DNA from 4 places in the Mesorhizobium sp. CNPSo 4661 genome. Region 4 is predicted to be linked to each of the others. Evidence: riboswitches for the same ligand, from Rfam matches in the RefSeq annotation. Region 4 holds a riboswitch; each other region holds the start of a gene.
What was found. A riboswitch is a leader RNA that binds a small molecule or an ion and turns the genes downstream of it on or off. The one in region 4 is predicted to bind cobalamin.
Positions count from the first base shown of each region.

Region 1: it holds a riboswitch for cobalamin, as region 4 does, so the genes downstream of both, AC0YKC_RS13315 (CbtB domain-containing protein) here and bluB (5,6-dimethylbenzimidazole synthase) in region 4, are expected to answer to the same signal.
Region 2: it holds a riboswitch for cobalamin, as region 4 does, so the genes downstream of both, AC0YKC_RS07825 (DUF1636 family protein) here and bluB (5,6-dimethylbenzimidazole synthase) in region 4, are expected to answer to the same signal.
Region 3: it holds a riboswitch for cobalamin, as region 4 does, so the genes downstream of both, metE (5-methyltetrahydropteroyltriglutamate--homocysteine S-methyltransferase) here and bluB (5,6-dimethylbenzimidazole synthase) in region 4, are expected to answer to the same signal.

Region 1 covers NZ_JBWGIO010000008.1:39,602-47,405, reverse strand. Annotated here, with positions in the region: gene arsC (arsenate reductase (glutaredoxin)) at 1-113, opposite strand, end outside; gene AC0YKC_RS13340 (MIP/aquaporin family protein) at 110-802, opposite strand; gene AC0YKC_RS13335 (ArsR/SmtB family transcription factor) at 837-1,187, opposite strand; gene AC0YKC_RS13330 (DUF6428 family protein) at 1,230-1,754, shown strand; gene AC0YKC_RS13325 (PilZ domain-containing protein) at 1,984-2,256, opposite strand; gene AC0YKC_RS13320 (histidine phosphatase family protein) at 2,402-2,977, opposite strand; adenosylcobalamin (AdoCbl) riboswitch at 3,062-3,207, shown strand; gene AC0YKC_RS13315 (CbtB domain-containing protein) at 3,207-3,416, shown strand; gene AC0YKC_RS13310 (CbtA family protein) at 3,519-4,259, shown strand; gene AC0YKC_RS13305 (hypothetical protein) at 4,266-4,892, shown strand; gene AC0YKC_RS13300 (TetR/AcrR family transcriptional regulator) at 4,978-5,610, opposite strand; gene AC0YKC_RS13295 (VOC family protein) at 5,713-6,117, shown strand; gene AC0YKC_RS13290 (EamA family transporter) at 6,340-7,287, shown strand; gene AC0YKC_RS13285 (cation diffusion facilitator family transporter) at 7,342-7,804, opposite strand, start outside.
Region 2 covers NZ_JBWGIO010000004.1:237,305-245,108, forward strand. Annotated here, with positions in the region: gene AC0YKC_RS07815 (cobaltochelatase subunit CobN) at 1-249, opposite strand, end outside; gene cobW (cobalamin biosynthesis protein CobW) at 268-1,305, opposite strand; gene AC0YKC_RS07825 (DUF1636 family protein) at 1,308-1,736, opposite strand; cobalamin riboswitch at 1,777-1,979, opposite strand; gene AC0YKC_RS07830 (winged helix-turn-helix domain-containing protein) at 2,009-3,208, opposite strand; gene AC0YKC_RS07835 (NADH-quinone oxidoreductase subunit A) at 3,542-3,907, shown strand; gene AC0YKC_RS07840 (NuoB/complex I 20 kDa subunit family protein) at 3,898-4,479, shown strand; gene AC0YKC_RS07845 (NADH-quinone oxidoreductase subunit C) at 4,484-5,086, shown strand; gene AC0YKC_RS07850 (four helix bundle protein) at 5,108-5,491, shown strand; gene AC0YKC_RS07855 (NADH-quinone oxidoreductase subunit D) at 5,540-6,730, shown strand; gene AC0YKC_RS07860 (NADH-quinone oxidoreductase subunit E) at 6,731-7,804, shown strand, end outside.
Region 3 covers NZ_JBWGIO010000053.1:589-8,392, reverse strand. Annotated here, with positions in the region: gene AC0YKC_RS33605 (cytochrome-c peroxidase) at 42-1,097, shown strand; gene metE (5-methyltetrahydropteroyltriglutamate--homocysteine S-methyltransferase) at 1,380-3,728, opposite strand; cobalamin riboswitch at 3,823-4,023, opposite strand; gene AC0YKC_RS33595 (adenosine kinase) at 5,495-6,487, opposite strand; gene metK (methionine adenosyltransferase) at 6,595-7,791, opposite strand.
Region 4 covers NZ_JBWGIO010000001.1:309,878-317,681, forward strand. Annotated here, with positions in the region: gene AC0YKC_RS01420 (MFS transporter) at 1-51, opposite strand, end outside; gene AC0YKC_RS01425 (TetR/AcrR family transcriptional regulator) at 172-765, shown strand; gene AC0YKC_RS01430 (hypothetical protein) at 996-1,976, shown strand; gene bluB (5,6-dimethylbenzimidazole synthase) at 1,977-2,714, opposite strand; cobalamin riboswitch at 2,758-2,934, opposite strand; gene AC0YKC_RS01440 (histone deacetylase family protein) at 3,050-3,976, shown strand; gene AC0YKC_RS01445 (exodeoxyribonuclease VII small subunit) at 3,980-4,231, shown strand; gene AC0YKC_RS01450 (DUF2277 domain-containing protein) at 4,276-4,542, shown strand; gene AC0YKC_RS01455 (pirin family protein) at 4,552-5,472, shown strand; gene dxs (1-deoxy-D-xylulose-5-phosphate synthase) at 5,912-7,804, shown strand, end outside.

The DNA of each region.
Region 1 (7,804 bases), on a different contig from region 4:
GGCGGCGTCTTCAGATATTCGATCACGACGGGGTCTTCGCCGCTGGCGCGGATCATGGCGAGCGTGTTGCGGGAGGTGCCGCAGTCAGGGTTGTGATAGATGGTGACCGTCATGGCTCTGCTTTCGAAGGTTGCTGGATGATCCTGGGCCGCAGCAGCCAACCCATCAGCGCCAGCGCGATCAAGGCGCCGAGCAGTTCGGCGACGACGAAGCCGGGCAGATCGAGCGGCCTGATGCCGGAAAACGTGTTGGTCAGCGAACGCGCCAGGGCGACGGCCGGATTGGCGAAGGACGTCGAAGCGGTGAACCAGTAGGCGGCGGTAATGTAGAGGCCGACTAGCCAGGGCACGGCCTTGAGATCGAAGCGCAGTCCGGCAAGGATGGTGGCGACCAGCCCAAATGTCGCGACGCCTTCGGAGAACCATTGTGCCGGCCCGGCGCGCATCTTCGTTGCGACCTCCAGCATCGGCAGGGCGAACATGAGATGCGCAGCGATCGTGCCGGCAATGCCGCCGGCGAGCTGCGCGACGAGATAGGCGGGAAGATCGCGGGCTGGCAGCGACCGGTTGAGGCAGAGCACCAGCGAAACGGCCGGATTGAAATGCGCGCCGGAGATCGGCCCGAGGATGGTGATCAACACCACCAGCATAGCGCCGGTTGCCAACGTGTTGCCAAGCAGCGCCAGCGCCGTGTCATGCGTCAGGGTCTCGGCCATGATACCGGAGCCGACGACTGTCGCCACCAGCAAGCCGGTGCCCAGCGCTTCAGCCACGAACCGGCGCGAGAGATCGAAGGCATTCATCGGCTGGCCTTCGGCCGGGCAACGGGTGCGGCGGTCATTGCCGGCTCCTCTCGCCCGGCCGGCAGCAAGGGGCGGCAAGCGCCGGTGCGCAGATTTCCGGGCGACCCGAGCAGCAATCCTCCATGAGGAAACGGATCAGCCCGGACAGCGCGTCGTATTCGGCGCTGTAGACGATCGAGCGGGCATCACGTCGCGCGGTCACGAGGCCGGCACGCTCCAGTTCCTTGAGGTGGAAGCTGACATTGGAAGGCGAGACCTCGACTTTTTCGGCGAGCGAACCGGCGGCAATACCTTCCGGTCCGGCAACGACCAGCAGGCGCAGCAGGCGCAGGCGCGTTTCCTGCGACAGCGCGCCAAAGGCGATCAGGGCTTGACGTTCATCCACGTTTCAATAATCCTTGAAATATTGAAATGAGGAATAGCCGACATGCTCTCTTCTGACAATCGGAAAAACGTCGCTCCGACGGATCCATCCGACCTGACCATCGGCGACCTGCTGATGGCACTGGCCGATCACAAGGACAGGCCGTTGGTGTTCCGCTATGACGGGCGGCCGGTAAAGCCGGGCTACCATGTCACCGAGGTGAAAGCGGGACAGTTCTCGGCGCTGGATTGCGAGGCGAATCCGGAATCATGGTCGGAAATCTTCGTCCAGCTATGGGACGTGGACGAAGGCGGGCCGGTCCACATGCCGGCCGGCAAGTTCGCAGCGATCATCCGCAAGGTGGCGGACCATGTCGCGCTCGATCAGGCTGCGAAGCTGACCTTCGAGGTCAGCGACGGCGTGCGCCCGATGGAACTGCACCGGGCGGCCCAGCCGAGCCTCGTCGGCGGGGCCGTCGAGGTGGAGCTGTCGCCACGACCGTCAAGCTGCAAGCCGCGTGACCGCTGGCTCAAGCAACAGGCGGCGGCAGCAAGCCAGCCTTGCTGCGGCGCGAGCCGCTGCTGTTGATCCTGCGACGGTCGCGCGACGCTGCTAGAATCTGATCATGCCGTTGGCCTGCAACAGGTAAAGGCCCACGAGAACGATGGCGATCAGCGCCACCCAAACGGCTGTCCTGCTCATTCGCAAATCCCTGTTGATCCGGCAATGAACGCGCGCGCGCCGGTTGCGTTCCATGTGTACCGGGTTGCACGCCGCCTGGGGCAGGATCAAGTGGTGAATTGGGGACGGCCGCGCGTCAGTCCTTCGGCGCGTTGCTGTAGAGCGCCACGCCGACGCGGTCGTTGCGCCGCCACCGCACCAAAGCGCGATAGACCATATCGTCGGCCGGAACCTCGAGCAGGAAGCGGTCCGGGATTTTCGCATCGGGGGCGACGCGCAATTCAGCGCCCTGCTCGTGCTGGTTTCTGACCGAGCAGCCGATCCTGACGCCGGCGGCAATGATCGTGGCTTCCTTGAGCACGAATTCGCGCGCATGAAGACGACGCTCGGTCTCGGGATAGTCGGCCATATCCGGCGGGCTCCTCAGGCAAAAGTTCTCCTCGCCACGAACCAGTATAATAACCGCGAGGCGTTTCCGTTCCGTTAGCGATCACTGAAACGGCGAAGCTCGGCCTGGCCTGCTGCCGCTGGTCGGCAGGTGGAGGATCCCAGCGCTATTTCGTGCCGACAACGACCCCGCTGGCGTGCAGCACCCAGCGGCGTCCGTCGCCGCGGAACTCGGTGAGCGACAGCGGCTCGATGTCGATCTTCCAGACCGAGGAAAGCGGCGCGCCCAACACATGCACCATGGCGGCGCGGATCGGCACGGGATGGGTGAGCGCGATGGTGTGGCCGCTCTCGGAGGCCAGGCGCTCCATCAGCGCGGCACCCCGCCGGGCGACGGCGGCAAGCGACTCACCGCCATGGGGTGCTGCGTCCATATCCGCGAACCAGGCCGCCATGCCTTCCGGGTCCTCGACCTGCACCTCCTCGAAGCCCTTGCCGGCCCAGCGTCCGAAATCCTGCTCGCCAAGCAGCGGCTCGACCGTCGCGTCAAGGCCGAGTGCCTCAGCGGTCTGCCGCGCGGCAAGCGCCGGGCTCGTCCAGACGCGGTCGGCGCGGCGCAGCGAAGCGGCCAGTGCGCCGGCGCGATCGAGAGCCCGCGGCTCCGGCGCCTCGTCGTTCGGAAAGCGACCCTTGCGCGTGGCCTGCGTCGCACCGCTTGCAATCATCGTCAGGCGGGCGAGCATCCCAAAACTCCGTGGTCCAGTGAAATTTCGGCCGCGCGAAGCCTGTTGGCCATTACATGTCGTTGACAGGCGAACGAAGTGCTGACAAGTGTTTTAGCGCTATACGGGATTGGAAGCCGGTGCGAGTCCGGCACGGTCGCGCCACTGTGATCGGCACCAGCCGAAAGTCAGGCCTTATTCCGCAGCATTTGTTCGATCAACGGGACGCAGTATCCCACGGGAGGTCAATATGTCCGACACCACCTTCGCCCCCAGCTACGGTCCGGTTGCTATTCCGGTCCGCGAGCTTCTGCCCTGGGCAATCTTCGCCGGCCTGATGCTGATGCTGATGATCTATTTCGTCGGCGCGGAAGAAGGCGCGACGTCGCTTATCCGCGGCACGGCGGTGCACGAATTCGTGCATGACGGCCGCCACCTGCTCGGCTTCCCCTGCCACTAAAGCGGTTCGGCATCGCTGAACCGTCCTAAGGTTTGGTCTAACGCAATTCCGACGGAAAATCGCTATGCGTTTTTCCGTCGGATTGTTTGAAAGGCTGCTGACATGGTCGGAAAACTTTTGCTGCGCGGCATGCTTGTCGGGTTGGTCGCTGGGATTCTGGCGTTTGCCTTCGCGCGCGTCTATGGCGAGCCGCAGGTCGACAAGGCGATCGCCTTCGAGGAACAGCAGGCCCAGGCCGCCGGCGAAGCGCCGGAGCCTGAGATGGTCAGCCGCGCCACGCAGGCCGGCATCGGCCTTGCTACCGGCGTGCTGGTCTATGGCGCGGCGCTCGGCGGGCTGTTCTCGCTGGTCTTTGCCTATGCCTATGGCCGCCTGGGCTCGCTTGGGCCGCGCGGGACCTCGGCGCTACTGGCGCTGCTCGGCTTCCTGGCCGTGATCGTGGTGCCCAGCCTCAAATATCCGGCGAACCCGCCGGCCGTCGGCAACCCCGAGACCATCGCCTACCGCACGGAACTGTTCTTCATCATGATCGTGATCTCGATCGCGGCGATGGTGGCGGCGGCCGGGCTGGCGCAGCGGCTGTGGAACCGGCTCGGCGCCTGGAACGCTTCGATCGTGGCAGGGCTCGCCTTCCTGGTGGTCTTCGCTCTGGTGAAGGCAGCACTTCCCGACATCAATGAGGTGCCGGAGAGCTTCTCGGCGACGGTGCTGTGGCAGTTCCGCGTCGCCTCGCTCGGCATCCAGCTCGTGCTCTGGACCGTCGTCGGGCTCGGCTTCGGCGCGGTTGCCGAGCGCGTGGTCGCGGTGCGCGACCAGCGCGGCCCTGCCCGCCGCTACGCCTGAATTCCGATGCATCGGCCGCCACGGTTGTTTGCCCTGGCGGCCATTTTCCTTTTGACGATCTGGCGGTCGCTTCTGATCGCCATTCCGGCCGAGGCGCATAGCGGATCCTCGGCCCCGCCTCCCCCGGGCATCCAGATCCCCAGCCTCACGCATGGCCAGATGGCGGTGATCGCGCGCTACCGTGGTGAAATCATCGATCTTGCCCAGCGCCAGACCGTGACCGACCCGACCTTCCGGCGGCTCTACAATCACGGCAATTTGCAATACACCTACTGCCTCTGGGGCCTGATGCCGGGAAGCCTCGGCGACGAGGAAAGCCCCTTCAACGAATGCAGCCATGCCTATCTCGCCACTGCCAAGGCGCTGCTGACCTATATGGCGACGATGCCGGCGGCCACGCGTCAGGCCAAGGCGCTGATCTCAGACATCGATGCCGACATGGTGCGCGGCGGCGCGTCCTGGATCCTGTGCCAGTATAGCGGCGAGGCCTTCAGCACCGGCGCGGTCGTCGAGCCCAGATGGCGGGACATGTTCTTCCATCTGCCGAGCCTGGCCGTCGTCCTGGCCACGACCGCGGCGCTGATGACGGCTGCGTGGTCGATCTTCGGCGCGAGACGGGTACGCGCTGTTTAACCGACTCAGGCCGGCTGACCGCGTCGAGATACCAAGCGAAGTAACGCGGCTCGTTGTGCTGCGCAGATCGCGCCGGGCAGCGCGACTACTTCGAGCGCACCCCATAGGCGGCAAGGAACGCTTCGACCGAGGCATCGGCATGGCGCTCGAGGTCGGCTTTCGAGCGCGGGTTGCTTCCGGTGAACATGGCTTCGTTCATCGGGATCCAAAGCAGCATCCCAAAGAAATGGCTGGCCGCCAAACGGGGATCAGGGGTTTGCAACAGGCCTCGGCTGGTGAGCTTTTGAAAGCACCCCCCCACCGAGACAAGCATGCGCTCAAAGCCTTTGTCGTACCAGCTGCGGCCAAGCTGCGGCATCCGATCGGCATTGGCGATAATCAGACGCCGGAGCCTCAGCAACTCGTCGTTCATCAGCGTGGTGGTCAATCGCCGGGCAAGCTGCTGCAGGCCGCCCTCCAGGAACTTCGCCTCGGAAAGCAGCATCGTCACGGACTCGACAACGTCGTTGGTCTGGGAAGCGGTGGACTCCACAACTTCGCTGAAAAGCGTCTCCTTGTCCTTGAAATGCTTGTAGACGGTCTGCTTGGAAGCGCCCGCCCTGGTGGCGATCTCCTCCATGCTGGTCCCATCGTAGCCCTTGGCGATGAACGCGGCGGTCGCCGCCTCGATGATCTCACGATCCTTGCGGGCCGATCTGGTCTCAACGGTAATTTCCATAGCGCCTCTCGATCGGTACTAGACGGTACCGTTCCCGCATGATAGTCATCGCCACAGTACTAGACTGACTAGTACCCGTCAATGAATTGGAGGTCCAACCCGATGACCCAGATGCTCTTCCTCAATCTGCCGGTGCGCAATCTGCCGGCAGCGACCGAGTTTTATCTCGCGATCGGCGGCACGCTCAATCCGCAGTTCTCGAATGACCAGGCCAGCTCGATCATGTTCTCCGAATCGATCGGGGTCATGTTGCTGACGCACCAACAATACAGCCAGTTCACGGCCCGGCCGATCGGCGACGCCAAGCGCGAGAGCCAGATGCTGATCGCGCTGACCGTCGACAGCAAGGACGCGGTCAATGCGGTAATCGAGAAAGGCGTTGCGGCCGGCGGCCGCGCCGATCCCAACCCGGTGCAGGATCTCGGTTTCATGTTCAACCGCCACATAGAAGACCCGGACGGCAATGTCTGGGAGTTCCTGTGGATGAACCCCGCAGCCATGCAATAGACCGTCTGTAGCGCCCCTATGCCGGAATGACGCCATGGAAGCGACGGGCACTCGTCCCGTCGCTGCCATGGCCGGGCAATGCCTGCCATCATCCTCGACCAACCTTGGCATCTCTGTGTCCACGCCGGCGGCGTGCCGTCGCCAGTCCGGCTAGCGCATCGCGGCGCGCTGGCGTAAGCATCGGCAATTGTCCGGCCTCCGGATTCGCAGCCGCCAGCAGCCATGTTCGCCCCCGAAGCCTTCGCCGTCACCGCCGCTATATGCAGCGCGCTGAGCTCCATGTTCCTGAGCGAGCTCAAGGGCCGCGTTCCCCTCCTCCAGCTTGCCCGCTGGCAGATGCTCGCAACCTTCGTGATGACCGGCTCGGTGTCGTTGGCGATCGGCGGCTGGCACACGATCGGACCGAGGGAGTTCTGGCTGCTTGCCGGATCGAGCTTCGCCGGCATCAGCATCGCCAGCACGACCTATTTCGCCACCATCTATTCGGTCGGCCCGCGCATCACGGCGCTGCTGTTCTCGCTCACCTCGCCTTTCGCGCTCGCGCTCGGCTATCTCGTGCTCGGTGAAACCATCAGCCGCTGGCAGGCGCTGGGCGTGGCGCTGGTGCTGGCCGGCATCGTGCTTGCCATCGGCATGCCGCGGCGGTTCCTCAAGCGCGGCGACCTGGCGCCGGCGATGCCGGTCGTCACCCCTTCCACCGTGCCGGTCAGCACCGCGCCCGGGCCGCCGCTCACCGGCCGCATGGGACCAGGCATCGCGCTCGGCGTCACGACGGCGCTCGGCCAGGCGATCGGCACCCTTCTGGCGCGGCCGGCCATGGCCGCCGGCGTCGAACCGTTCAGCGCAATGGCGCTGCGCTCGGGCCTCGCCGTGATCCTGTTCATCGCGCTCGCTGCAACGCCATTCGGCAGGGGCAAGCGGGAAGCCGTCCAGTTCGGTACGGTCGGGCTTGCGGTGCTTTCCGCCTTCGTCGGCACCTCGCTCGGCATGTCCTGCCTGATGGCCGCGCTGCGCACCGGCAATGTCGGGATCATCTCGACGCTGTCCTCGATGACGCCGGTCATCATCCTGCCGATGGTGTGGCTGCGCAGCGGTCAGCGGCCGACCGCAGCCGCCTGGGCCGGCGCGCTGCTCGCGATCGCCGGCACGGCGCTGATCAGCGTTAGGTGAGCTGAGCCGCCACCATTTCGTAAATCCCGCGCCAGCACTCAAAGAGTGCCTGTCTCAGCCATGCGTGTGCCCATGATGATGGCCCGCCGGCTCGGCCATCATGAAGGGCAGGTCCTCGCTGTCGGAACCAGCCGCCAGTTGCAGCCTGGCGCTGAATTCGTGCGGTTCGGCCGGAGCGACCAGGCTTTGCAGATAGTGATGGTCGCCACCGACCGGAGACAGCACCAGCCGCTCGATGCCTCCCGGCCGCTCAATGGCAACGCCGGCCTGCAAGCCCTCGGCGTGACGCGACAGGCGCAGCCGCATGCGCTCGCCCTGCGGCGTGTCGACGATTTCGAGCAGCCCGCTGGCGAGCTTGCCGGACACCAGGAAAGGATCCGGCGCGTGATGGTGGCCGCCCTCCGCCTCCGGCTCGGCAAAGCGCACGGTGGCGACGTCGAGCGCGGGAATATGCGCGAAGAGCTCGGCCTTAAGCGAAGCGGCGATGTTGTTCGCAGCGGCAAGCAGCAGCCCGTCA
Region 2 (7,804 bases), on a different contig from region 4:
GAGGATGACCTTGGCATGGCGGGCAACGCTGTCGATCCACAGGTCGACCGACATCGGGTGGCGGAGGTCGCGCAGTGCGGCGAGCCGCATCGAAGGCAGCCGCTCGGCATCCGCCTTCCAGGCGGCTGCCAGGCCGGCGAGGTCGCTGTCGGTGAAGGACAGGGCCACGACATCCGCAGGCGTCTGCCTGAGGTCGATCGGCTCGGCGAGGTCGTCGAGCGAAGCGGATGTGGTGGCGAGGATATGCATCGCTTTTTCGTGTTGGCCTCAGCCGGCGAGGATACGCTCGATCGCCGGACGGTTCAGCCCCTTGAGGCCGATGACGACGAGCCGCGAGCGGCGGTCGTCCTCGGCCGTCCAGGCGCGGTCGTAGTAATGGTTGACGCGTGGGCCGACGGCCTGGAGCAGAAGCCGCATCGGCTTGCCGCCGACCTCGACGAAACCTTTGACGCGCAACACGTTTTCCTGCTCGGCGGCAAGGGCGACGCGCTTGGCTAGCTCATCCGGGTTGGAAATCGCGGGGATGTCGAGGACGAAGGAATCGAAATCGTCGTGCTCGTGGTCGAGCTCGTCGTCATGATGGGTCTTGCGGTTCTCGATGTCGTCCTCGACGGCGAGGCCGAGGCCAAGCAGCACGGACGGGTCGACCTTGCCTTGCGCGGTCGGCACGATTTTGACGGCGCGCGCTACGTGCTCGCCGATGACGGCGTTGGCGCGTTGCGAGCCGGCCGCATCCATCAAATCGCTCTTCGACAGGATGATCAGGTCGGCGCAGGCGATCTGGTCCTCGAACACCTCCTCGACCGGATCGTCATGGTCAAGGGAATCGTCGGCGGCGCGCTGCGCCTGAAGGGCATCCATGTCGGAGGCGACGCGGCCGTCGGCCAGCGCCGGGCCGTCGACCACGGCGACGACGCCGTCGACGGTGACGCGGCTCTTCACGGTCGGCCACTGGAAGGCCTGGACGAGCGGCTTCGGCAGAGCGAGGCCGGAGGTCTCGATCAGGATGTGGTCGACCTTGGGGTTGAGCGACAGGATCTGGTCGAGCGCCGGCACGAAATCGTCGGCCACGGTGCAGCAGATGCAGCCATTGGCGAGTTCTACGATGTTTTCTTCCGGGCACGCGTCGACGCCGCAGCCTTTGAGGATCTCGCCGTCGATGCCGACATCGCCGAACTCGTTGACGATGATCGCCAGCCGCTTGCCCTTGGCGTTTTCGATGAGGTTTCGGATCAGCGTCGTCTTGCCGGCGCCGAGGAAGCCGGTGACGACGGTGCAGGGAACACGGGAAACGGAAGCGTTCATGGTCAATCCTTCAGCATGTCAAGGGGAGGGATGCGGGCAACCAGGCCGCGCTTGAGGGAATCGGGCCGGCCGCGCCAGGGGATCAGGCCATCGGTCGAGGTGGCGAAGAGCTTTGCACCGGCGACGAGGTCGGCGCCGCTGGCGGTATTCAGATCGCCGAACACATAGCTCCAGCAGCCGTCGCGCAGCAGCGCGGCGCTCAGCCGGCGCTTGCAATTGCCGAGGCATTCTACGGTGCGGATGCGGATGTTTTCGCCCGACGCGGCGCGGCGCGTGTCTTCGGCCAGCAAGGCGCCGGCGCGCGGATGCGCGTCCGAACCGGTCTCGTCGCGGCAGGAGGAGCAGACAATAATGGTCACGCCGGCCAGTGCGTCGTCGGGCTCGGACGAAAAATCCGCTGCTTTAGCCGGGAAACTGCCGTTGCGATCCAAAACCATGCTCCTTGCCCGGAAAACCCGCCGGGCATTCGGATACTCAAAGTCTCAGACGGCAGGTCTCCTGGCTCGCGGGTCGTCGCCTTGAATGCCGCCTTCCCGGGACATCCCAGTGGTTTTCGGCTAAGGCTCGTCGCTTACAGTTGCGGGGACAGCCGCGGATTTGGGTTTTTGGCCCGCACCGCATTCCCTCTTGGCCCCTGCCGTTGCGGGTAGGGGACCGTCTAGGTCGGATTTAGGCTTTTGCAGGCGGCAGAGTCAACGCGCGGCTACGACACCGCGATGTCGGCCAGCGCCGGTCCGAGGTCGCCGGCCGGCGTCACTTCGATCGCCTCTAGCCCGAGCCAGCCCTGCATCTGCTTCAACTCGTCGAAGAGCTGGGCGGCGGTTTCAGGCGGCGCGTCGGGCTCGGCATAGGCGGCGTGAACGCGCAGCACGCTGGCCGGGCGGTCGGCCCGAAGATCGACGCGGGCGACGATCCGGTCGCCGAGCAGGAAGGGCAGCACGTAATAGCCGTATTGGCGCTTTTCGGCCGGGGTGTAGATCTCGATGCGATAGCGGAAGCCGAAGAGCTTTTCCGTCCGGGTGCGCTCGAAGACGACGGGATCGAACGGGGCGAGCAGGGCGCGGGCCTCGATGCGGCGCGGAAAACGGGCATCCTTGTGGAGATAGGCCGGCTTGTCCCAGCCTTCGACCTTCACCGGTAGCAATTCGCCTGTTTCGACCAGTTCCTCGATGCGGTCCTTCGTGTCGCCCGGTGCAAGGCGAAAATAGTCGCGCAGGTCGCCATAGGTGGCGATGCCATGGGCGCGAGCCGAGATGCGCAGCAATTCGCGGTGCGCGTCCTCGACCGAGGGCACAGGCAGGTCAAGCACCGCCTGCGGTAAAACGCGCTCCGGCAAGTCGTAATAGCGTTCGAAGCCGCGCCGGTAGGCGGTGGTGATGCGGCCGGCCCAGAACAGCCATTCGAAGGCGTGCTTGGCCTCGCTCCAGCCCCACCAGCCGCCATTGCCCTTGTGGCCCTCGATATCGGAGGCGGCGATCGGCCCGCGTTCGGCCACCTCCTTGTAGATCTCCTCGATCAGTTCGCCGCGCTCGCGGCCCCATTTGGCGAGGCCGATATACATTTCGTCGCCCTGCTCGGCGCGCTGCATGCGCCAACGTATCAAAGGCCAGGTTTCGACGGGGAGGAACGACGCCTCATGCGCCCAATATTCAAAGACGGCGCGCTTGCGGGTCACCGCGGCGTTGTCGAGCAGCGTAAGCGGGTAGGGGCCGAGGCGAGAATAGAGCGGCATATAATGAGCGCGCACCACGGCGCTGACGGAATCGATCTGCAAGAGGCCGGTTCGCGAAAGCACACGCGCAAGGTGCCGGCGGTCGGGTACTCCTCCCGGGCGAGGGTCGTTGAACCCTTGCGCGCCAAGCGCGATGCGCCTGGCCATGGCGAGCGAGATTTTCTCCTTCATCAAGATGTCCTTGCCGAGATCGTCCGTTGGTTCTTAGCCGGTGATTCCGGCCATGCTAGCAGGCAAATGGCGGGAGACATGTCAGGAGAGAAAAGTGGAGTAAAAAGCGAAGGAAATCAAACAAGAGCGGATCGGACCAGTTTCTTCCGATAAGGCGTCCAGGGCCGCGATTTGAACAAGGTTTGACTTGCGTCACCGAAACCGCTGCGCTAACCCATCGCCGCGATGCAGCATGGGCCTCTTAAAACGGTTCAGCGGTTAAACTGTCACGCTTCCGCATTAGAGTTCGTTGCTGTAATCAAAGTGAACTGCCCGCCTAAGGAAAGCCGCCGCATGAGCGCACTCCTGAGTTCATATCTGCCGATCGTCCTGTTCATCGCCGTGGCGCTGGTCGTCGGCCTTGCGCTGCTCATAGCGCCGTTCCTGGTCGCTTACCGCAATCCAGATCCGGAAAAGCTCTCGGCGTATGAATGCGGGTTCAACTCGTTCGACGACGCCCGCATGAAATTCGACATCCGCTTCTACCTGGTGTCGATCCTCTTCATCATCTTCGATCTCGAGGTCGCCTTCCTGTTCCCATGGGCGGTGTCGTTCTCCAAGGTCGGCATGCTCGGCTTCTGGTCGATGATGGTGTTTCTGGCGGTGCTGACCATCGGCTTTGCCTATGAATGGAAAAAAGGAGCGCTGGAATGGGATTGAACGACAGTTCAGGCACCCTCGTCGCGCCGAAGCCCAAGGGCATCATCGACCCCAACACCGGCAGGCCGGTGGGGGAGGACGATCCCTTCTTCCTCGAAATCAACAATGAGCTGGCCGACAAGGGTTTCCTTGTCACGTCGACCGAAGCGCTGATCACCTGGGCGCGCAGCGGCTCGCTGATGTTCATGACCTTCGGCCTCGCCTGCTGCGCGGTCGAGATGATCCACACCTCGATGCCGCGCTATGACTCGGAGCGTTTCGGCGTTGCGCCGCGCGCGTCGCCGCGCCAGTCCGACATCATGATCGTCGCCGGCACGCTGACCAACAAGATGGCGCCGGCGCTGCGCAAGGTCTACGACCAGATGCCGGAGCCGCGCTACGTCATCTCGATGGGCTCCTGCGCCAATGGCGGCGGCTACTACCATTATTCCTATTCGGTGGTGCGCGGCTGCGACCGCATCGTGCCGGTCGACATCTATGTGCCCGGCTGCCCACCGAGCGCGGAAGCGCTGCTCTACGGCATTCTCCTTCTGCAGAAGAAGATCCGCCGCACCGGCACGATCGAACGGTGAGCCGATGACCCAGGCGTTGAACGAACTCTCCACCTATCTCGGCGAGAAGCTCTCCGGCCGCATCGGCGAAGCCGTGCTTGCCTATGGCGAGCTGACCGTTTCGGTCGAGCCGGGCAATCTGATCGAGGTGGCGACCTTCCTGCGCGACGATGCGCGCTGCCAGTTCATCTCGATCATCGACGTCTGCGGAGCCGACTACCCGTCGCGCGCCAGGCGCTTCGATGTCGTCTATCACCTTTTGTCGCCGAAGCAGAATGTGCGCATCCGGCTCAAGGTTCAGGCCGACGAGGAAACCCTGGTGCCGTCGCTGACGGCGGTCTATCCCGGCGCCGACTGGTTTGAGCGCGAGACATACGATCTCTACGGCGTGCTGTTTTCGGGCCACCCAGACTTGCGCCGCATCTTGACCGATTACGGCTTCGAGGGCCATCCGCTGCGCAAGGATTTTCCGCTGACGGGTTTCGTCGAGGTTCGTTACGACGACGAAGCCAAGCGCGTGATCTACGAGCCGGTGGAATTGAAGCAGGAATTCAGAAACTTCGACTTTTTGAGCCCATGGGAAGGGACGGATTACGTCCTGCCGGGGGATGAAAAGGCGAAGCAGTGAATGGTGAATAGTGAATGGTGAATGGACGAGACGCCGGGAAAGATACGCGACTATCGCGATTTCATCGTCTGGCAGGAGGCGATGGATATCGCCGAGTCCATTTACGCTTTGACGCGCGGGTTTCCGCGCGAGGAAATGTACGGACTGGCGGCTCAGATGCGGCGATGTGCAGCTTCTATACCGGCAAACATTGCGGAAGGGTTCGGTCGCGCTCAGAGGCGACCGTTCATTCAATTCCTTCGTATTGCGCAGGGCTCATTGAAGGAACTGGAAACGCATACAATGCTCTGCGGGCGCGTGGGACTCTTGTCCAAGGAGCAAGCCGCAAGTCTGGAACCAAGCTTCACCCGGCTGGGCAAAAGGCTGGTTTCGTTCGTTCGGTCGCTCGAGGGGGAGCGCGAATGACCATTCACCATTCACCATTGACCATTCACTATTCGCCAAGGGCGACCCATGGCTGAAACCTCCGTCCGCAACTTCAACATCAACTTCGGTCCGCAGCACCCTGCGGCGCACGGCGTTTTGCGCCTGGTGCTGGAGCTGGACGGCGAGGTGGTCGACCGCGTCGATCCGCATATCGGCCTGCTGCATCGCGGCACCGAGAAGCTGATGGAAGCGAAGACTTATCTTCAGGCCGTGCCTTATCTCGACCGGCTCGACTATTGCGCGCCGATGAACCAGGAGCATGCCTTCGCGCTCGCGGCCGAGCGACTGCTCGGCATCGAAGTGCCGAAGCGCGGCCAGTTGATCCGGGTGCTCTATTCCGAGATGGGCCGCATCATGTCGCACATCTTGAATGTGACGACGCAGGCGATGGACGTCGGCGCGCTGACGCCGCCGCTGTGGGGCTTCGTCGAGCGCGAAAAGCTGATGGTGTTCTACGAACGCGCCTCGGGCTCGCGCATGCATGCGGCCTATTTCCGGCCGGGTGGCGTGCACCAGGATCTGCCGCAGGAGCTGGTCGAGGACATCGGCAAGTGGATCGATCCGTTCCTGAAGTCGATCGACGATCTCGACGCGTTGCTCACACCCAACCGCATCTTCAAGCAGCGCAATGTCGATATCGGCACAGTGTCGCTTGCCGACGCCTGGGCCTGGGGCTTTTCGGGCGTCATGGTGCGCGGCTCGGGCGCTGCCTGGGACTTGCGCAAGTCGCAGCCCTACGAATGTTATTCCGAGATGGATTTCGACATCCCGATCGGCAAGAACGGCGACTGCTACGACCGGTACCTGGTGCGCATGGAAGAGATGCGCCAGTCGGCCAAGATCATGCGCCAGTGCGTCGATCTCCTGCTCGGCAAGGAAAGCGCCGGCCCGGTGTCGAACCTCGACGGCAAGGTGGTACCGCCGAAACGCCAGGCGATGAAGCGCTCGATGGAAGCGCTGATCCATCACTTCAAGCTCTACACCGAGGGCTATCGCGTGCCGGCCGGCGAGGTCTATGCGGCCGTCGAGGCGCCGAAAGGCGAGTTCGGCGTCTATCTGGTCTCGGACGGCACCAACAAGCCCTATCGCTGCAAGCTGCGCGCGCCCGGCTTCGCGCATCTGCAAGCCATGGATTTCCTGTGCCGCGGCCACATGCTGGCCGACGTCACCGCCGTACTTGGCTCCCTCGACATCGTGTTTGGTGAGGTCGATCGCTAAATGTCAGTCCGCCGTCTCGCAGATGCCAGCGTCCAGCCCGCTTCCTTCGCCTTCAACAAGGCGAACGCGGCGGCGGCGCAGCAGTGGATCGCCAAATACCCGAAAGGGCGCGAACAGTCGGCCATCATTCCGCTGCTGATGATCGCGCAGGAGCAGGAAGGCTGGGTCACCAAGGCGGCGATCGAGACGATCTCCGACATGCTCGGCATGCCGCGTATCCGTGGCCTCGAAGTCGCGACCTTCTATACGCAGTACCAGCTCAATCCGGTCGGCACGCGTGCGCATATCCAGGTCTGCGGCACCACGCCCTGCATGCTGCGCGGCTCGGAAGCGCTGATGGATGTGTGTCGCTCGAAGATCCATCACGACCAGTTCCACACCAACGACAAGGGCACGCTGTCGTGGGAGGAGGTCGAATGCCTCGGCGCCTGCGTCAACGCGCCGATGGTCATGATCTTCAAGGATACTTTCGAGGACCTGACGCCCGAGCGGTTGGCCGAGATCATCGATCTCTACGACGCCGGCAAGGGCGCCGAGGTGAAGCCCGGTCCGCAGAACGGCCGCCATGGCTCCGAGCCGGCCGGCGGCTTGAAGACGCTGACCAGCGAAAAGGCGATCCTGAAGTCGACGCGCGACAAGGAAGCCAAGGCGGCGGCGAAAGCCGCCAAGGATGCTGCCGCCGCTGCACCCGCTGCTGTTTCTGCCGCCGTCGTCTCGCAGGCTCCCGCCGGGCCGGCGTCGGGCCCGGTTGCGCCATCCAAATCCGCCAAGCCGAAGACCGATGCGCCGGAAACCAGCCCGGCGTTGGCGACGCCGTCGCCGGTCAAGGTCGCGCCGGCCACCGAGAAGGCGGCCAGCGTCAGGGCGCCGCGCCATTCTGCCGCCAACGCCAACCAGGCCGATCCGGAAGTCGAGGCGGTTTCCAAGCCGCGCAGCGGGCCAAAGACGAAAGCCGAGCCGGCTGCCGCCTTCAAGGCGCCGGAAACCAAGCAGCCTGCCGCCAAGACGGTGAAACCCTCGCTCGAGGACAAGAACCGGCCCGCCGGCATCGAGCGCCCGGCCGCGGTCGACGAT
Region 3 (7,804 bases), on a different contig from region 4:
TATCCCAAAATGGCTGCGTACAGCACGCAGGAGATATTATTTTGAAAGCCCTACTTACTACGGTAGCTGTCGCCTTGCCGGTGGCTACCGCTCTTGCTGCGCAGGCGATCCCCGAAGACCTCAAAGAAACGGCACTGGCCACTTTCAAGGCTTTGCCATCCATCACGCCGGCAGTCACCAACAACGCGATCACCTGGGAGAAAATCGCTCTCGGCAAGGCATTGTTCTTCGATCCACGCGTCTCGTCATCAGGCGTTTTCTCATGCAATTCGTGCCACAACTTGGCCACCGGGGGCGACGACAATCGTGAGACTTCGATCGGCCATGGTTGGCAAAAAGGGCCGCGCAACGCGCCCACGGTTTTGAACGCTGTCTTCAACATTGCGCAGTTCTGGGACGGTCGCGCCGAAGACCTCAAGGCTCAAGCCAAGGGTCCAGTGCAAGCCAGTGGCGAAATGGCTAACACGCCGGATCAACTCATCGCCACGCTCAAGTCGATGCCGCAATATGTCGAGTGGTTCAACACCGCTTTCCCGGATGAAGCCGATCGGGTCACATTCGAAAACTTCGCCAAGGCAATCGAAGCCTTCGAAGCGACACTGGTCACGCCAGCCCCCTTCGATGATTTCCTCAATGGTGATGACGCCGCAATGACTCCCGAACAGAAACAGGGTCTGGCGCTTTTCATGGACAAAGGCTGCGCGTCTTGCCATGCCGGTGTCAACGTCGGTGGGGACGGCTACTACCCATTCGGCCTTGTTGAAAGGCCTAGCGCCGACATCCTGCCGGACAAGGACAAGGGCCGATTTGCAGTCACCAATAAGGCGGAGGATTCTTATGTTTTCCGCGTGGCGCCGCTGCGCAATGTAGCACTCACTGCCCCGTACTTTCATTCGGGCAAGGTGTGGGATCTGAAACAGGCCGTCGCCATCATGGGAAAGACACAGCTCGGCCAAGAATTGACGAAAGAAGAAATCGACCGGCTTGTCGCCTTCCTTGAAGCGTTGACCGGAACAGTACCCGACGTTGTCTATCCCATCTTACCGGCCGAAACCGCGACGACGCCTCGACCTGTCTCGCAGATATTGGGGAAGTAAGTGGACTGAGCTTCGGAAAGCCCAACGGTATGACGAACCATCACGGAGGCGAGGCCGCGAGGCGGTCGCGACCGACACCAAGTCCCCGATCAAGGGGCAGGTGATGCTCCCGTCGTTGCCCATCGTGATGGCACCATGCCAGTATGCAGGTGAGGCCGGGCAGATAACATTTAGGCAGCTTATCTAAGGCGGCTTATAGCGTTCTGCTAACCGAGGCGGTTCGCGGAATTTGCGTCACTAAGTGGCCGGTGACGCACCATATAATGACAATCTGGCAAAGCCTCAGGCCTGCACTCTCTCCCGGAGCGCGCGTGCTGCAGCGACCATGTTCACGAGGGCAGGGCGGACCTCCTCCCATTTGCGTGTTTTGAGGCCGCAGTCCGGGTTTACCCAAAGTTGCCGGTCGGAGAGCCGCTCGCGTGCAAGCATGAGGAGGGCCGAAATCTCGGCGACTTCCGGAACGCGCGGTGAGTGGATGTCATAGACTCCAGGACCGATTTCGTTCGGATATTTGGTGCTCGTAAAGGCGTCCAGCAGTTCCATTGCCGAGCGCGATGTCTCAATCGAAATTACATCCGCGTCCAGTTCAGCGATCGCGTCGATGATCGCGTTGAACTCCGAATAGCACATGTGAGTGTGGATCTGGGTCGCGTCCTCTACACCCGTCGAGGCCAGCCAGAAGCATTCGACCGCCCAGTCGAGATAGACTTTGCAGTCGCGCTTGCGCAGCGGCAAGCCTTCGCGAAACGCCGCCTCGTCAATCTGGATTATCTTTGCGCCAGATCTTTCCAGGTCCGTCACTTCATCGCGAATGGCGAGCGCGATCTGGCGGCAGACCTCCGAGCGGGGAATGTCGTCGCGGACAAAAGACCAGGCAAGAATGGTCACAGGGCCTGTGAGCATTCCCTTGACTGGCTTTTGCGTAAGCGACTGGGCGAATTCCCACCAGCGCACCGTCATAGGATTGGGGCGCGATACGTCGCCGAAGATGATCGGGGGACGCACGTAGCGGGAGCCATAACTTTGCACCCAGCCATGCTGGGTGAAGGCGAAGCCGGACAGCTGCTCGCCGAAATGCTGTACCATGTCGTTTCGTTCGAACTCGCCGTGCACCAGCACGTCCAGCCCGATCTCCTCCTGCCAGCGAATGGCAGTCTTGGTCTCGTTCTGCAGGAAGCTGTCGTAGTCGAGATAGCTAAGCTCGCCCTTCCTGTGGGCGGAGCGGGCCTTGCGCACCCGAGGCGTCTGCGGGAATGATCCTATGGTCGTCGTTGGAAACGGAGGCAAGCCTAGCCTGCGGGCCTGGACCCTGGAACGCACGGCGAAAGCGTTCTTTCGTTGCTTCATGCTGTCGTCAATGCCGGCAATCCGACCCTCAACAAGCGGATCATGGACCTTTTCGGACGCTGCGCGAGCAGCAGCAGCCTCGGCAGAAGCCATCAACTCGTCTGCCACTGCATCCCTGCCTTCGGACAGCGCCCTCGCCAGCAGCACCAGTTCGTCGGTCTTCTGCGCCGCGAAGGCGAGCCACGACCTGATGGTGGCATCGAGTGCCGTCTCCATGCGAAGGTCCATGGGCACATGCAGCATCGAGCACGAAGGCGCAATTTCGACGCGGTCCAAAGGCCAGCCGGCGACGATCGGCTTGATACGGTCGAGAATGGCAGGCAGGTTCGCACGCCAGACGTTGCGGCCGTCGATCAAGCCAAGCGACAGCACCAGGTCCTTAGGCGCGAGCCGACCAACCGTCTCCAACTGCTCGGGAGCGCGCGAAAGATCGAGATGCAGGCCGGCCGCGGGCAGCGAAATCGCCGTCTCGAGATTGTCCCCTAGCGCCCCGAAATAGGTAGCTAGCATGATCTTCAGCTCGGGCGCGGCCTTCGATAGCTGCCCATAGGCAAATTCAAACGCAGCTCGCTCGTTCGAGTTTAGATCCAGGACAAGCGTCGGCTCGTCGATCTGCACCCAATCGGCTCCCGACAATTTCAACCTCCGCAGGAGCTGCTCGTAGACGGGCAGAAGCCGTGGCAGCAGCGCGATGGGATTGAACCCTTCGGCAGGTGACTTCGCCAGTTTGAGGAATGTGACAGGTCCAAGGATGACTGGGCGTGTGTGAATGCCGAGGGCTTTGGCCTCGAGGAAGTGATCAACTGGTTTTGTCGACGAGAGGGCGAACGTCTGATCATCGTCGAGTTCCGGCACGATATAGTGATAGTTGGTGTCGAACCATTTGGTCATTTCCATCGCGGTCAGGGCAGGGCCAGCCCCACGCTCGTGACCAGAGTGCCCGCAGCTCCCCGTCTGACCTTGGTCGCCGCGGGCCATGGCGAAGTAGATGTCGAGCGGGAGCTCGCCGCCACGCCAGGCGTATCGGGACGGCACTGCGCCGACCATAGTTGCAGTGTCGAGAACATGGTCGTAGAGCGAGAAGTCGTTCGACGGAATTTTCAACACGCCGCGATCGCGCTGCTCTTCCCAGTTGGCGGCACGCAGCGCTTTCGCAGTCGTGAGAAGGTCGGCAGCGGAAGATTTTCCGGACCAGTAGCTTTCAAGCGCGAATTTCAGTTCCCGCCGGCGACCGAACCGCGGAACACCGAGCGTCGCGACAGGAATTTGCTGAGAGACAGTCATGCCATACCCCGATGGTTGGGGCGTGGGGGACGGGAGGCGCTTCGTAGACCGGCACGAAGCGCCGGGCTGCTGCGGCCACCGGACACCCCGCCCGTGGACATAGTTCGTCGTGGCAGGTCTCCTGGCTCGCGGGGTCATAGCTTCTCCCCGTCTTCCCGAGGCTGTTCGCCTCAGTGACATGAGTGGGGTTGGCTCACTCGCTAACAGTTGCGGGGGCAGCGCCGGCCTCGCACCGGCTTCCCTCTTAGCTCCATGCGGCAGTGCCGTACGAAGAACCACGGCACCCAGACAATCACAGCAGGGAACCGTGTGTCAATGCCGCATAAAGAAATGTTTATGTCATTATGTGAAAAGTTGATGTTTTCGCAGAAGGCCGCAACGAGCGAGTAACTGCGAACGCGCTGATCGACTGGCAAGGCAGACCATACATTGACCCACCCCATGCCCAGTAGACATAGCAGCCTCCGGCCAGCTGCTGTTCGAGCCTACCACGGCCTGCCAAATTGGCGGCGTCGTCCGATCGCCTACATGCGGGCGATCATCAATGGCTATCATTAGCGGCGAATCGAAGGGCCCGCGTCCCTGGCTTGCTGAAATCCAAAGGCCAAGACACATGACGCCTCAGCAAGGTGCCAATGTCTCTTCTCAGGTCAGACCTTTCTGCCCGCATTTGGCGGATCCGGCTCTGCACACGTTGCACTCATACACAAGGGACCGGCCGCGGGTATTCTGCCCGCTCGAAGCGTAAAAGCGCCAAAAGGCAAAGCTTGCTCGACGCCAAAACCAACAAGATTTCGCTCTCGGGGCTTGCCTAGAAATCTTTGACACAGACCCCACCATTTCTGGTGCGCCTGTCGTATTTCCCTTGAGTGTTGCACGGTAGAGTGACTGCGTTTCGTCGCGTGCGCGGCAGAACCGCAGACGGTGCGCGATAGGGCCGGAGGAAATAAGGCGGCGTAGACCGTCACGCTTTTCAAACGAGACATTCTCCAGGAGGGGATCGTCATCATCTATCCGGCTGTCGGGAGGCTCAGCCGGCTGAGAGGACGAGGCAATATGCGGTCAAGAGATGAAGGGCAAGGTCGACGCCAGGCAGCAGCACTGGACGTCGCCCCAAAATGGCGGGCCGGTCGCGCAATTGAGCCGCCATCACGAGATTTTCGCGGCCGTGGAGGCTTCGCTGTCTGCTGTCCGCCGGATGAAGCGCCCAGTAGATGAGGCCGAACGGGGCAGCCCGTGGTCGAAGCGGGTGCGACGAGGGATAGGAAGTTCGATGCCTCTGCAGGACAAAATATCAGGCAGTCGAGGAGCGCTTTCGAGGCGCTATGCCTCCTGCCGGCGCTCCCTCCGACAGCTGGCTGGGCCAGTCCGAGTTGCTGCATTTCACCCATCATGCAGACCCGGAGTGTGTAGAAAGCAAAGATGTCGAAGCGGCAATGAAGGCACCGCGTTGATCCCCTCCGGCGCGGCGCGGGGATGCGCCCCGGATGAATGCACTTCGTCGGGACGAGACTGAACAGCAGCAACCCAGGAGCCGCTAACAGGAGACTGTTCACAAAATCCCCCTCTACACGAGCGGCATCAACCTTGGCGTTCAGTCAGGCGGTCCACTACGACCGTCATCTCGTCAGCGGCGCCGCCATTTTCCTGTCTCGAAAGGTGCAGACATAGCTTTGATCCTACTGCCTCGGACCTTGAGATCTCTATTTGCCCGCGCGGGTCATTGGGACAGCTTGCACCGGGTGGGATCTGATCTTGCGCGCCACCTAAACCAGCCCGGCTTGCTCGGCCTCTCGGCGCAGGTTCTGGCGCGGGCGCGGGCCGATCTGCTGGATCACCAGCCCGGCGGCCAGCGAGCCGAGGTCGCCGCAATCCTTGAGGCTCAGTCCGGCGGTGTAGCCGTAAAGGAAGCCGGCTGCATAGAGATCGCCGGCGCCGGTCGTGTCGACCAGTTCCTTGATCTCCGTCGCCTGGATGGTGACGGTCTCCTCGCCGCGCACGATGACCGAGCCTTTTTCAGAACGGGTGACGGCGGCTATTCTGCAATCCTTGCGGATGGCGGCGAGCGCTTCCTCGAAAGAAGCGGTCTGGTAGAGCGATTTGATCTCGTGGCTGTTGGCAAAGACGATGTCGACGGTGCCCGAGCGCATCAGCTCGAGGAACTCGTCGCGGTAGCGGTCGACGCAGAAGGAATCCGACAGCGTCATCGACACTTCGCGCCCCGCTGCATGCGCCAGCTTGGCGGTCTGCCGGATCGCTTCCTTGGCGCGCGGCGGATCCCACAGATACCCCTCGAAATAGGTCACTCTGGCGCCGGACGCCTTGTCAGCCTCGACATCCTCGGGCCCCAGCTCGACGCAGGCGCCGAGATAGGTGTTCATCGAACGCTCGCCGTCGGGCGTGACGAAGATCATCGAGCGTGCGGTCGGCGGCTCGCCCGCGAGCGGGCTGGTGTCGAAGGCCACGCCCTGGGCGTGGATGTCGTGCGTGTAGATTTCACCCAGCGCGTCGTTCGACACCTTGCCGAAGAAGGCGGCCCGTCCGCCGAGGCTGGCGACGCCTGCCGCCGTGTTGCCGGCGCTGCCGCCGGAAGCCTCGATCGCCGGTCCCATGCGGCTGTAAAGCAATTCGGCTCGCCTGGCGTCGATGAGGTTCATCGCCCCCTTGATGATGCCGTTGGTCTCGAGAAAAGCCTCGTCGCACTGCGCGATGATGTCGACAATGGCATTGCCGATGCAAAGCACGTCATACTCCGGCATCAAAATCTCCGCCAAGAACCCACCCCGGCTATCTGGCATGCCGGCCGGGCGCGGGTCTGGCCAGTTGGAATGGACTTTTCGCTTCCCAATCCGCTCGGCGCCGGCCCTCACGGGGCGGCGAGTCCTGCCTCGCGACGCAATTCGTCCGCTCTGTCGGTCCTCTCCCAGGTGAACTCAGGCTCTTCACGGCCGAAATGCCCGTATGTCGCTGTCTTACGGTATATCGGGCGTAAGAGATCAAGCATCTTGATAATGCCCTTTGGTCTGAGATCGAACAGCTCAAAAATGAGGCGCTCGATCTTACTTTCCGCAACCCTCGCCGTCCCGAAAGTATTGACCATGACGGAAACCGGACTGGCCACGCCGATCGCGTAAGCAACCTGCACCTCGCAGATGTCCGCAAGTCCCGCAGCGACGATGTTCTTCGCGACATAACGAGCCGCATAGGCAGCCGAGCGGTCAACCTTGGACGGGTCCTTGCCCGAAAAAGCGCCGCCGCCGTGACGCCCCATCCCGCCGTAGGAATCGACGATGATCTTGCGTCCAGTGAGGCCGCAGTCACCGCGTGGCCCACCGACTACGAACCGCCCCGTTGGGTTGACCAGAATTCGGATACCTTCACTGTCCAGGTGGGGCGGTAGGACCGGCTTTATGATTTCCTCAATCACGCCCTCGCGGACCGTCTCTTGGGATACCTGCTCATCGTGTTGCGTCGACACGACGATGGTGTCCAATGCGATGGGGCGCAGGCCTTCATAGCGCACCGAAACCTGAGATTTCATGTCAGGACGCAACCAGCTGAGTTCTCCAGTCTTTCGCACATCCGCCTGTCTTTTTGTCAGGCAGTGGGCGAGTTGGATCGGCAAGGGCATCAGAGTATCGGTCTCGCGGCATGCGTAGCCGAACATGAGGCCCTGATCTCCCGCTCCCTGGTCGAGATCCTGCCCTCTGCCCTCGTCAACGCCCTGGCTGATGTCGGGCGACTGCTCGGTGATGGCCACAACCACGGAGCACCGCCGGCCGTCAAAACCGATGGCCTCATCATCGTATCCGATATCGAGAATGGTATTGCGGGCAACTTGGCTGTAATCCACCCTTGCATTGCTGGTAATTTCGCCTGCTAGAACGACCGTCCCTGTTTTCACCAAGGCTTCACACGTCTTAACCAACGTTTCGCAAGCGACGCGCGCTTTCGGATCGAAGCGGAGCAACGCATCGAGAATGGCATCCGAGATGTTATCGGCCAACTTATCCGGGTGGCCGGCGCCAACCGACTCAGAAGAGAACACGAACTGCCTAGCCATGAAATGCCTCGTT
Region 4 (7,804 bases):
GAAGCCTTTCGTGCCGGGAGCCCGAAAGATGTCCGAATAAGGGTTTCGCATGGTCTTGCTCCTCGACAACATAACATATCGCAACTACATACGCTGCGTATGAAAGTCAGATAGTTCATACGCAGCGTATGTCAATTGGCATACGAGACGTATGTGAATGGGGCCAGAGGCATGCACAGACCGCGCAAGGAGATGATCGCCGAGACGCGCGCCAAGCTGATCGCGGCCGCCCGCCATGCTTTCGGCACGGTCGGCTATGCCGAGTCCTCGATGGACGATTTCACCGCGTCTGCCGGGCTGACCCGCGGCGCGCTCTACCATCATTTCGGCGACAAGAAGGGGCTGCTGCAGGCGGTGATCGCCGAGATCGACGGCGAAATGGCCGTGCGGGTGAACGAGGTGGCGTCGAAAGCGCCGACCCGCTGGCAGCATTTCGTCGACGAATGCACCACCTATATCGAGATGGCGCTGGAGCCGGAAATCCAGCGCATCATGTTCCGCGACGGCCCGGCGGTGCTCGGCGACCCGGCGCAATGGCCCAATGCCAGTGCCTGCATCGCCTCGATGACCAACCATCTGACGAAGCTGCAGGACGATGGCGTGGTCGTTCCGGAGCTTGATCCCGAGACGACCGCACTGCTGATCAACGGCGCCAGCAGCCAGGCCGCGCAGCGTATCGCCAATTCCGGTGACCCCGAAGCGACGTCGAAGAAGGCGATCGCGGCGTTCAAGCAACTGCTCGAAGGCTTGCGCAGAAAAACTTGACGGCACGTTTGGCTGACCAAGCCGTCGGGTTGTGCACTGGTTTCAGGCCCTCGCAACCCTGCCGTGATTGACAATCGATCGGGTGAGCGCATCCTCCCCAGCCATTCTCTTACAGCGCCGCGCGTTCTTTGAACGCGCAAAGGACGCTGTAAAACTTGATTTGGCGCATGATCCTTTTCCGAAAATCGATTCCGATTTTCGGGGTCATGCGCGGGTGGGAGAGTCGGGGCATGTGGGACTTCAGCATCGCCAGGTCGGTGTCCATCATGATGCGGACATGGCCGTTCATCGTCTTTCGCATGATCGTCTATTTCGGCATCACGGTCGCCTACATCATGGCGACCGGAACCGGCGCCAGCGTCGGCTACGGCGTCGGCCACATCTCGACCGACCCGGACGGACCGACGTCTTTCGCGCTCTGGGGCGGCGTGGTCGGCTTCGGCATCGTCTCGATCGCCGTCTACTGGATCCGCGAATACATTCTCTACGTGCTCAAGGCCGGTCATATCGCCGTCATGGTGCATCTGATCGACGGTCATGACGTTCCCGACGGCCAAGGGCAGATCGCCTATGCCAAGGAAGTGGTCACCCAGCGTTTCGCCGAGGCCAACATCCTTTTCGTCGTCGACCAGCTGGTCAAGGGCGCCATCCGCGCCATCACCGGCCTGATCGGCGGCATCGCCGCCTTCCTGCCCATTCCGGGCCTGAGCGGTCTCGTCAGCTTCATCAACACGGTGATCCGCCTGTCGCTGACCTATGTCGACGAGATCATCCTCGGCTACAACATCCGCATCAATTCGAATTCGCCTTTCGAGACGGCGCGCCAAGGCGTCGTGCTTTACGCGCAGAACGGCAAGCACATGATCAAGAACGCCGTCTGGCTAGCGGTGATCATGTGGGGCGTGTCCTTCGTCATCTTCCTGTTGATGCTGGCGCCCGCGGCCGCGATCCTCTGGGTCATGCCGGGACAGCTTGCCGGCTGGGCCTTCGTGCTGGCGATCGTGTTTGCCTGGGCCTTCAAGGCGGCCTTCATCGAGCCCTTCGCCATCGCCTCGCTGATGCAGGTCTATTTCGAAGCCATCGAAGGCCAGACGCCCAATCCCGAATGGGACCGCCGGCTCGCCGAGGCCTCGTCCAAGTTCAGGGAACTGCGCGACAAGGCGTTGGGCTCCTTCGGCGGCTCGCGCTGGGATACGCCTCGGGCCGCCTGATTATGGCGTCGGCTGGTCGACGTCACGAAGCCTCGCGATTGCCGATTTGAGCGGCGCTTCGCCGGCGCCGCAGAAAGTCTCGCTCATCACCAGCTCCGGCAGCGGCAGGCGCTTGCCCCAGCCATGCGCCTCGAGGTCCGGTTTCGGCGCGAATTGCGACACGCGGCCGACGCACAGATAGGCGATCGGCGTGACATGCTCCGGGATCGACAAGAGCTGCTTCAGCGCCTCGGTCTCAATGATGCTGACCCAGCCGACGCCGACACCTTCCGCCCGCGCCGCCAGCCAGAAATTCTGCACCGCGCAGACGGTGCTGTAGAGATCCATCTCGGGGTTGTGCCAGCGCCCGAGCGGAGAGTCTTTCGAGCGCTGCCGGTCGCAGGTGATGCACAGGTTGAGCGCGCTTTCGCAGATGCCTTCGAGCTTCAGCTTGCGGTAGAGCGCCTGCCGTTCCGCCTCGATCGCCGGCAGTTCCTGTTCGCGCGCGGCGAGGAACAGATCGCGCACCTGCCGCCGCCTTGCCGCGTCGCGGATGACGATGAAGTTCCACGGCTGCATGTAGCCCACCGACGGCGCGTGATGGGCCGCGGTGATCAGCCGCGCCAGCACGCTGTCATCGAGATCGTCGGAGACAAAATGGCTGCGCACGTCACGCCTGGTGAACATCGCCCTGTAGACCGCGTCGCGCGCCAATTGGTCAAAGTCGTCGCCGCTCGTGGCGATCGCTGCTGCCGTCATCGCTTTTCCCCTTGCGATAAGCAGTCTCCCGCCTGACCAAGCGGAAAACCATGTCTGCCAGGCCGGTCTTCTGGCTCGGGATCGTCCCGCACCGGCGCCTTCCCGTCATCGACAGTGGCTCTTGCCGGCGCGGTCCCCCTCACAGCGTTGGGCACGCCACGGATTTCAACCGTGTTCCCGATTCTCCCGCGTCGCGGGCACCAGGCAGCGACGAGACCTTACCGCGAAGCTTGGGCTGCGCCAATGGTGCCAGCGACACGGGTTGGCGCAATTTTCCCCAGCCATTCGGCTTTCAAACATGGTCATCCGTGCCGCCGGTGCCTAGATTAGGCGCCATGGCCACCCGTCTCTACACGCACCCGATCTTCCTGGAACATCTTACGCCGCCCGGACATCCCGAGCGGCCCGACCGCCTGCGCGCCATCGAGCGTGTGCTCGACGACGAGGCTTTTTCGGCGCTCGACCGCGTCAAGGCGCCCGAAGGCGACGAGAAAACCATCCTCTATGCGCACCCCGAGGATTTCGTCGAGCGCGTGCGCGCGGCGATCCCTGAGAACGGCATCGTCTCGATCGACGCCGATACCAGCGCCAGCCCGAAAAGCTGGCAGGCCGCGGTGACGGCCATCGGGGGCGCCAACGCCGCGGTCGACGATGTCTTCGAAGGCCGCGCCGCCAATGTCTTCGTCGCCGCGCGTCCGCCGGGTCACCATGCTGAAAAGACCACCGCGATGGGCTTTTGCCTGTTCAACACGGCCGCGATCGCTGCCCGCTACGCGCAGAAGAAGCACCAGGCCGAGCGCGTCGCCATCGTCGACTGGGACGTCCACCACGGCAACGGCACCCAGGACATTTTTTGGGACGACCCGTCGGTGCTCTATTGCTCGACGCACCAGATGCCGCTTTATCCTGGCACCGGCGCGAAGAGCGAGACCGGCGCCGGCAACATCGTCAACGCGCCGCTCGCGCCGCAGACCGGCAGCGACCTGTTCCGCGATGCCTTCCTGTCACGCGTGCTGCCCTCCATCGATGCGTTCGCGCCGGACCTCATCATCATTTCCGCCGGCTTCGACGCGCACCACCGCGATCCGCTCGCCGAGATCAACCTGACTGAGGACGATTTCGACTGGGCGACCGGCCAGCTGATGGAGCGCGCCGGGCGCCACAGCTCCAACAGGCTCGTCAGCCTGCTGGAAGGCGGCTACGATCTGCAGGGACTGGCATTTTCAGTCGCCGCCCATGTCGGGCGGCTGATGAAGGGATAGGGTATGGCAGTGGAAGGCAATGAGGACGTCAAGGCGATGAGCTTCGAGCAGGCGCTCGACGCGCTGGAGAAGATCGTCGACGATCTGGAGCGCGGCGACGTCCTGCTCGACCAGTCGATCAGGATCTACGAGCGCGGCGAGGCGCTGAAGGCGCACTGCGACCGGCTGCTGAAGGCCGCCGAGGACAAGGTCGAGAAGATCAGGCTGTCGCGCGACGGCAAGCCGGCAGGAACGGAGCCGCTGGACGCGGACTGATTTGGAATAGGGTGGGCAGAGCAAGCAGGTAAGGAGTTCAAGCCATGTGCCGCAACATCAAGACCCTGGCCAATTTCGAACCGCCGGCGACCAATGACGAAGTGCATGATGCTGCGCTTCAGTTCGTGCGCAAGCTCAGCGGCTCGACCAAGCCGTCCAAGCGCAACGAACATGCCTTCCACCATGCGGTGGAGGCGATCGCCGCGATCGCGCGCGAATTGATCGACTCGCTCGAAACCAGCCAGGAACCGCGCAACCGCGAGGAAGAGGCCGCCAAGGCGAAAGCCAGGTCGGCGCTGCGCTTCGCCTGAGGGACGGTCATGAGCTTCTTTCCGGGAAACGATCCTGAGCCCGGCGATGCCTTCGCCTGCGACCAGATCGAGCTGATGGTCGTTCCGAACGCCAAGGATATCGGCGGTTTCGAGGTGCGACGCGCCTTGCCGACGGCAAAGCGCCGTCTGGTCGGGCCGTTCATCTTCTTCGACCGCATGGGACCGGCCATCCTGCGCGCCGGTCATGCGCTCGACGTGCGCCCGCATCCGCATATCGGGCTTTCCACCGTCACCTATCTGTTCGACGGCAAGATCAGGCACCGCGACTCGCTCGGTACCGAAATGGTGATCGCGCCCGGCGACGTGAACCTGATGACCGCCGGACGCGGCATCGTTCATTCCGAGCGCACGCCGGAGGAACTGCGCGGCGCGCCGATGTCGGTCTCCGGCCTGCAGACCTGGTTGGCGCTGCCCGACGGCAAGGAAGAAATTGCCCCGGTGTTCGCCAACACCTCGATGGCCCGCCTGCCTGAAATCGATGCTGAGGGCGTCAGCGGTCGCGTCGTCATCGGCGAATTCGAGAGCCTGCGCTCGCCCGTTGCGACCGCTTCGGATACGCTTTACGCCGATCTCAGCCTGGCGGCGGGCGCCAGCGTGAAGATTCCGGCCGATGCCGAGGAGCGCGCCATCTACACGCTGGAAGGCGACGTTTCGATCGCCGGCGATGTTTTCCCGGCCGAGCGGCTCCTGGTGTTCAAGCCGGGCGAGGAGATCGTCGTTTCCTCGGAGCGCGGCGCGCATTTCATGCTGTTCGGCGGCGCCTCGCTCGGCTCCAAGCGCTACATCTGGTGGAATTTCGTCTCGTCCTCGAAGGAACGCATCGAGCAGGCCAAGCAGGAATGGAAGACGGGCCGCTTCGATATCGTTCCTGGCGATGAGGAAGAGTTCATTCCGCTGCCGGAAGGTTAGTAGCGCAGAATTTCGACTGCCCGGACATGCCTGCGTCAGCAAGGTCGCATGCCGTGGCGATTGGCTGAATACATCGGTCGCGTCGTCATCCACGGGCGAAGCAAGGAGCGAAGCGACGCGCGTAGACCCGAGGATCCATTCCGTGACCTCCGAGCATTGCAACGGTGCAGAATTCTGCTCCGCTGCACGCTTGGTTTGAAGTCACGGAATGGATTCCAGGGTCTCCGCGACGGAGCTTCGCTCCTGCTTCGCCCTGGAATGACGACATTGGGAAGGCTTCGCCAATGCAGACGTTTGCGATGGTTCACCGAAACGAGCAATGCCTGCGCGTCACTGGCGCGCATTTACATTCGCCCGCCGGCGGCCTATTCCGGCGCATGATTAAGGCGCAATTTGCTGGTAGCGCCGTGTTCGATCAATTGAGGCAGGACGCGCCCGAGTGAAGCCAGACACGCCGCTGCTTGACAAGGTCCGCATTCCGGCGGACCTGCGGACGCTCGATGAGGGCGCGTTGCCGCAGCTTGCCGCGGAACTGCGCGCCGAACTTATCGACGCCGTGTCGCAGACCGGCGGCCATCTCGGTGCCGGCCTCGGCGTCGTCGAACTGACCGTCGCGCTGCATTATGTCTTCAACACGCCGGACGACCGGCTGATCTGGGACGTCGGCCACCAGGCCTATCCGCACAAGATCCTGACCGGCCGCCGCGACCGCATCCGTACGCTGCGCCAGGAAGGCGGCCTCTCCGGTTTCACCCGGCGGGCCGAGAGCGAATACGACCCGTTTGGCGCGGCACACTCCTCGACATCGATCTCGGCCGGCCTCGGTATGGCCATGGGGCGCGACCTGTCAGGCGGGCGCAACAATGTCATTGCCGTCATCGGCGACGGCTCGATGTCGGCAGGCATGGCCTTCGAGGCGCTGAACAATGCCGGCGCGCTCGATGCCCGGCTGATCGTCATCCTCAACGACAACGACATGTCGATCGCGCCGCCGACCGGCGCCATGAGCGCCTATCTGGCCAGGCTCGCCTCCGGCAAGGCTTATCTGGGCCTGCGCGACTTCGGCAAGAAGCTGACATCCTATCTCGGCAAGCGCGCCGACCGCGCCATTACCCGCGCCGTCGAGCATGCGCGCGGCTACGTCACCGGCGGCACACTGTTCGAGGAGCTCGGCTTCTACCATATCGGCCCCATCGACGGACACAATCTGGAGCATCTCATCCCGGTGCTGAAGAATGTGCGCGACAACGGCAAGGGCCCGGTGCTGATCCATGTCGTGACCCAGAAGGGCAAGGGCTACGCGCCGGCGGAGGCCGCGGCCGACAAATATCACGGCGTCAACAAGTTCGACGTCATCACCGGCGCGCAGGCCAAGGCGCCGGCCAATGCACCGGCCTACACCAAGGTCTTCGCCGAAAGCCTGATCCAGGAAGCGCGCGAGGACGACCGCATCGTCGCCATCACCGCCGCCATGCCGAGCGGCACCGGCCTCGATCTGTTCGGTGAGGTGTTTCCGCAGCGGACCTTCGATGTCGGCATTGCCGAGCAGCATGCCGTGACCTTCGCGGCGGGGCTGGCCACCGAAGGCTACAAGCCCTTCGCCGCCATCTATTCCACCTTCCTGCAGCGCGCTTACGACCAGGTCGTGCACGACGTTGCAATCCAGAAATTGCCGGTACGCTTCCCGATCGACCGCGCCGGTTTCGTCGGCGCCGACGGCGCCACCCATTGCGGCGCCTTCGACACGACCTTCCTCACCACGCTGCCGGGCTTCGTCGTCATGGCCGCGGCCGATGAGGCGGAACTGCGCCACATGGTGCGCACCGCGGCGTCCTATGATGACGGTCCGATCGCCTTCCGCTATCCGCGCGGCAACGGCGTCGGCGTCGACATGCCGGAGCGCGGCGCGGTGCTCGAAATCGGCAAGGGCCGCGTCCTGAAGGAAGGGACAAAGGTCGCGCTGCTTTCCTTCGGCACGCGGCTGCAGGATTGCCTATTGGCGGCCGAGGAGCTCGGCGCGGCAGGCCTGTCCACCACGGTTGCCGACGCCCGCTTCGCCAAGCCGCTGGACGAAGATCTGATCCGCCGGCTCGCCCGTTCACACGAGGTGCTGGTGACCGTGGAGGAAGGCGCTATCGGCGGCTTCGCCAGCCAGGTGCTGCATTTCCTTGCCCATGAAGGCCTGCTGGAAAGCGGCCTCAAGGTGCGCCCGCTGGTGCTGCCGGACATGTTCACCGATCATGCCAAGCCGGAGAAGATGTATGCCGATGCCGGCCTGGATTCTGCAGGTATCGTGCGCACGGTCTTTGCTGCGCTCGGTCGCGGCGTGCAG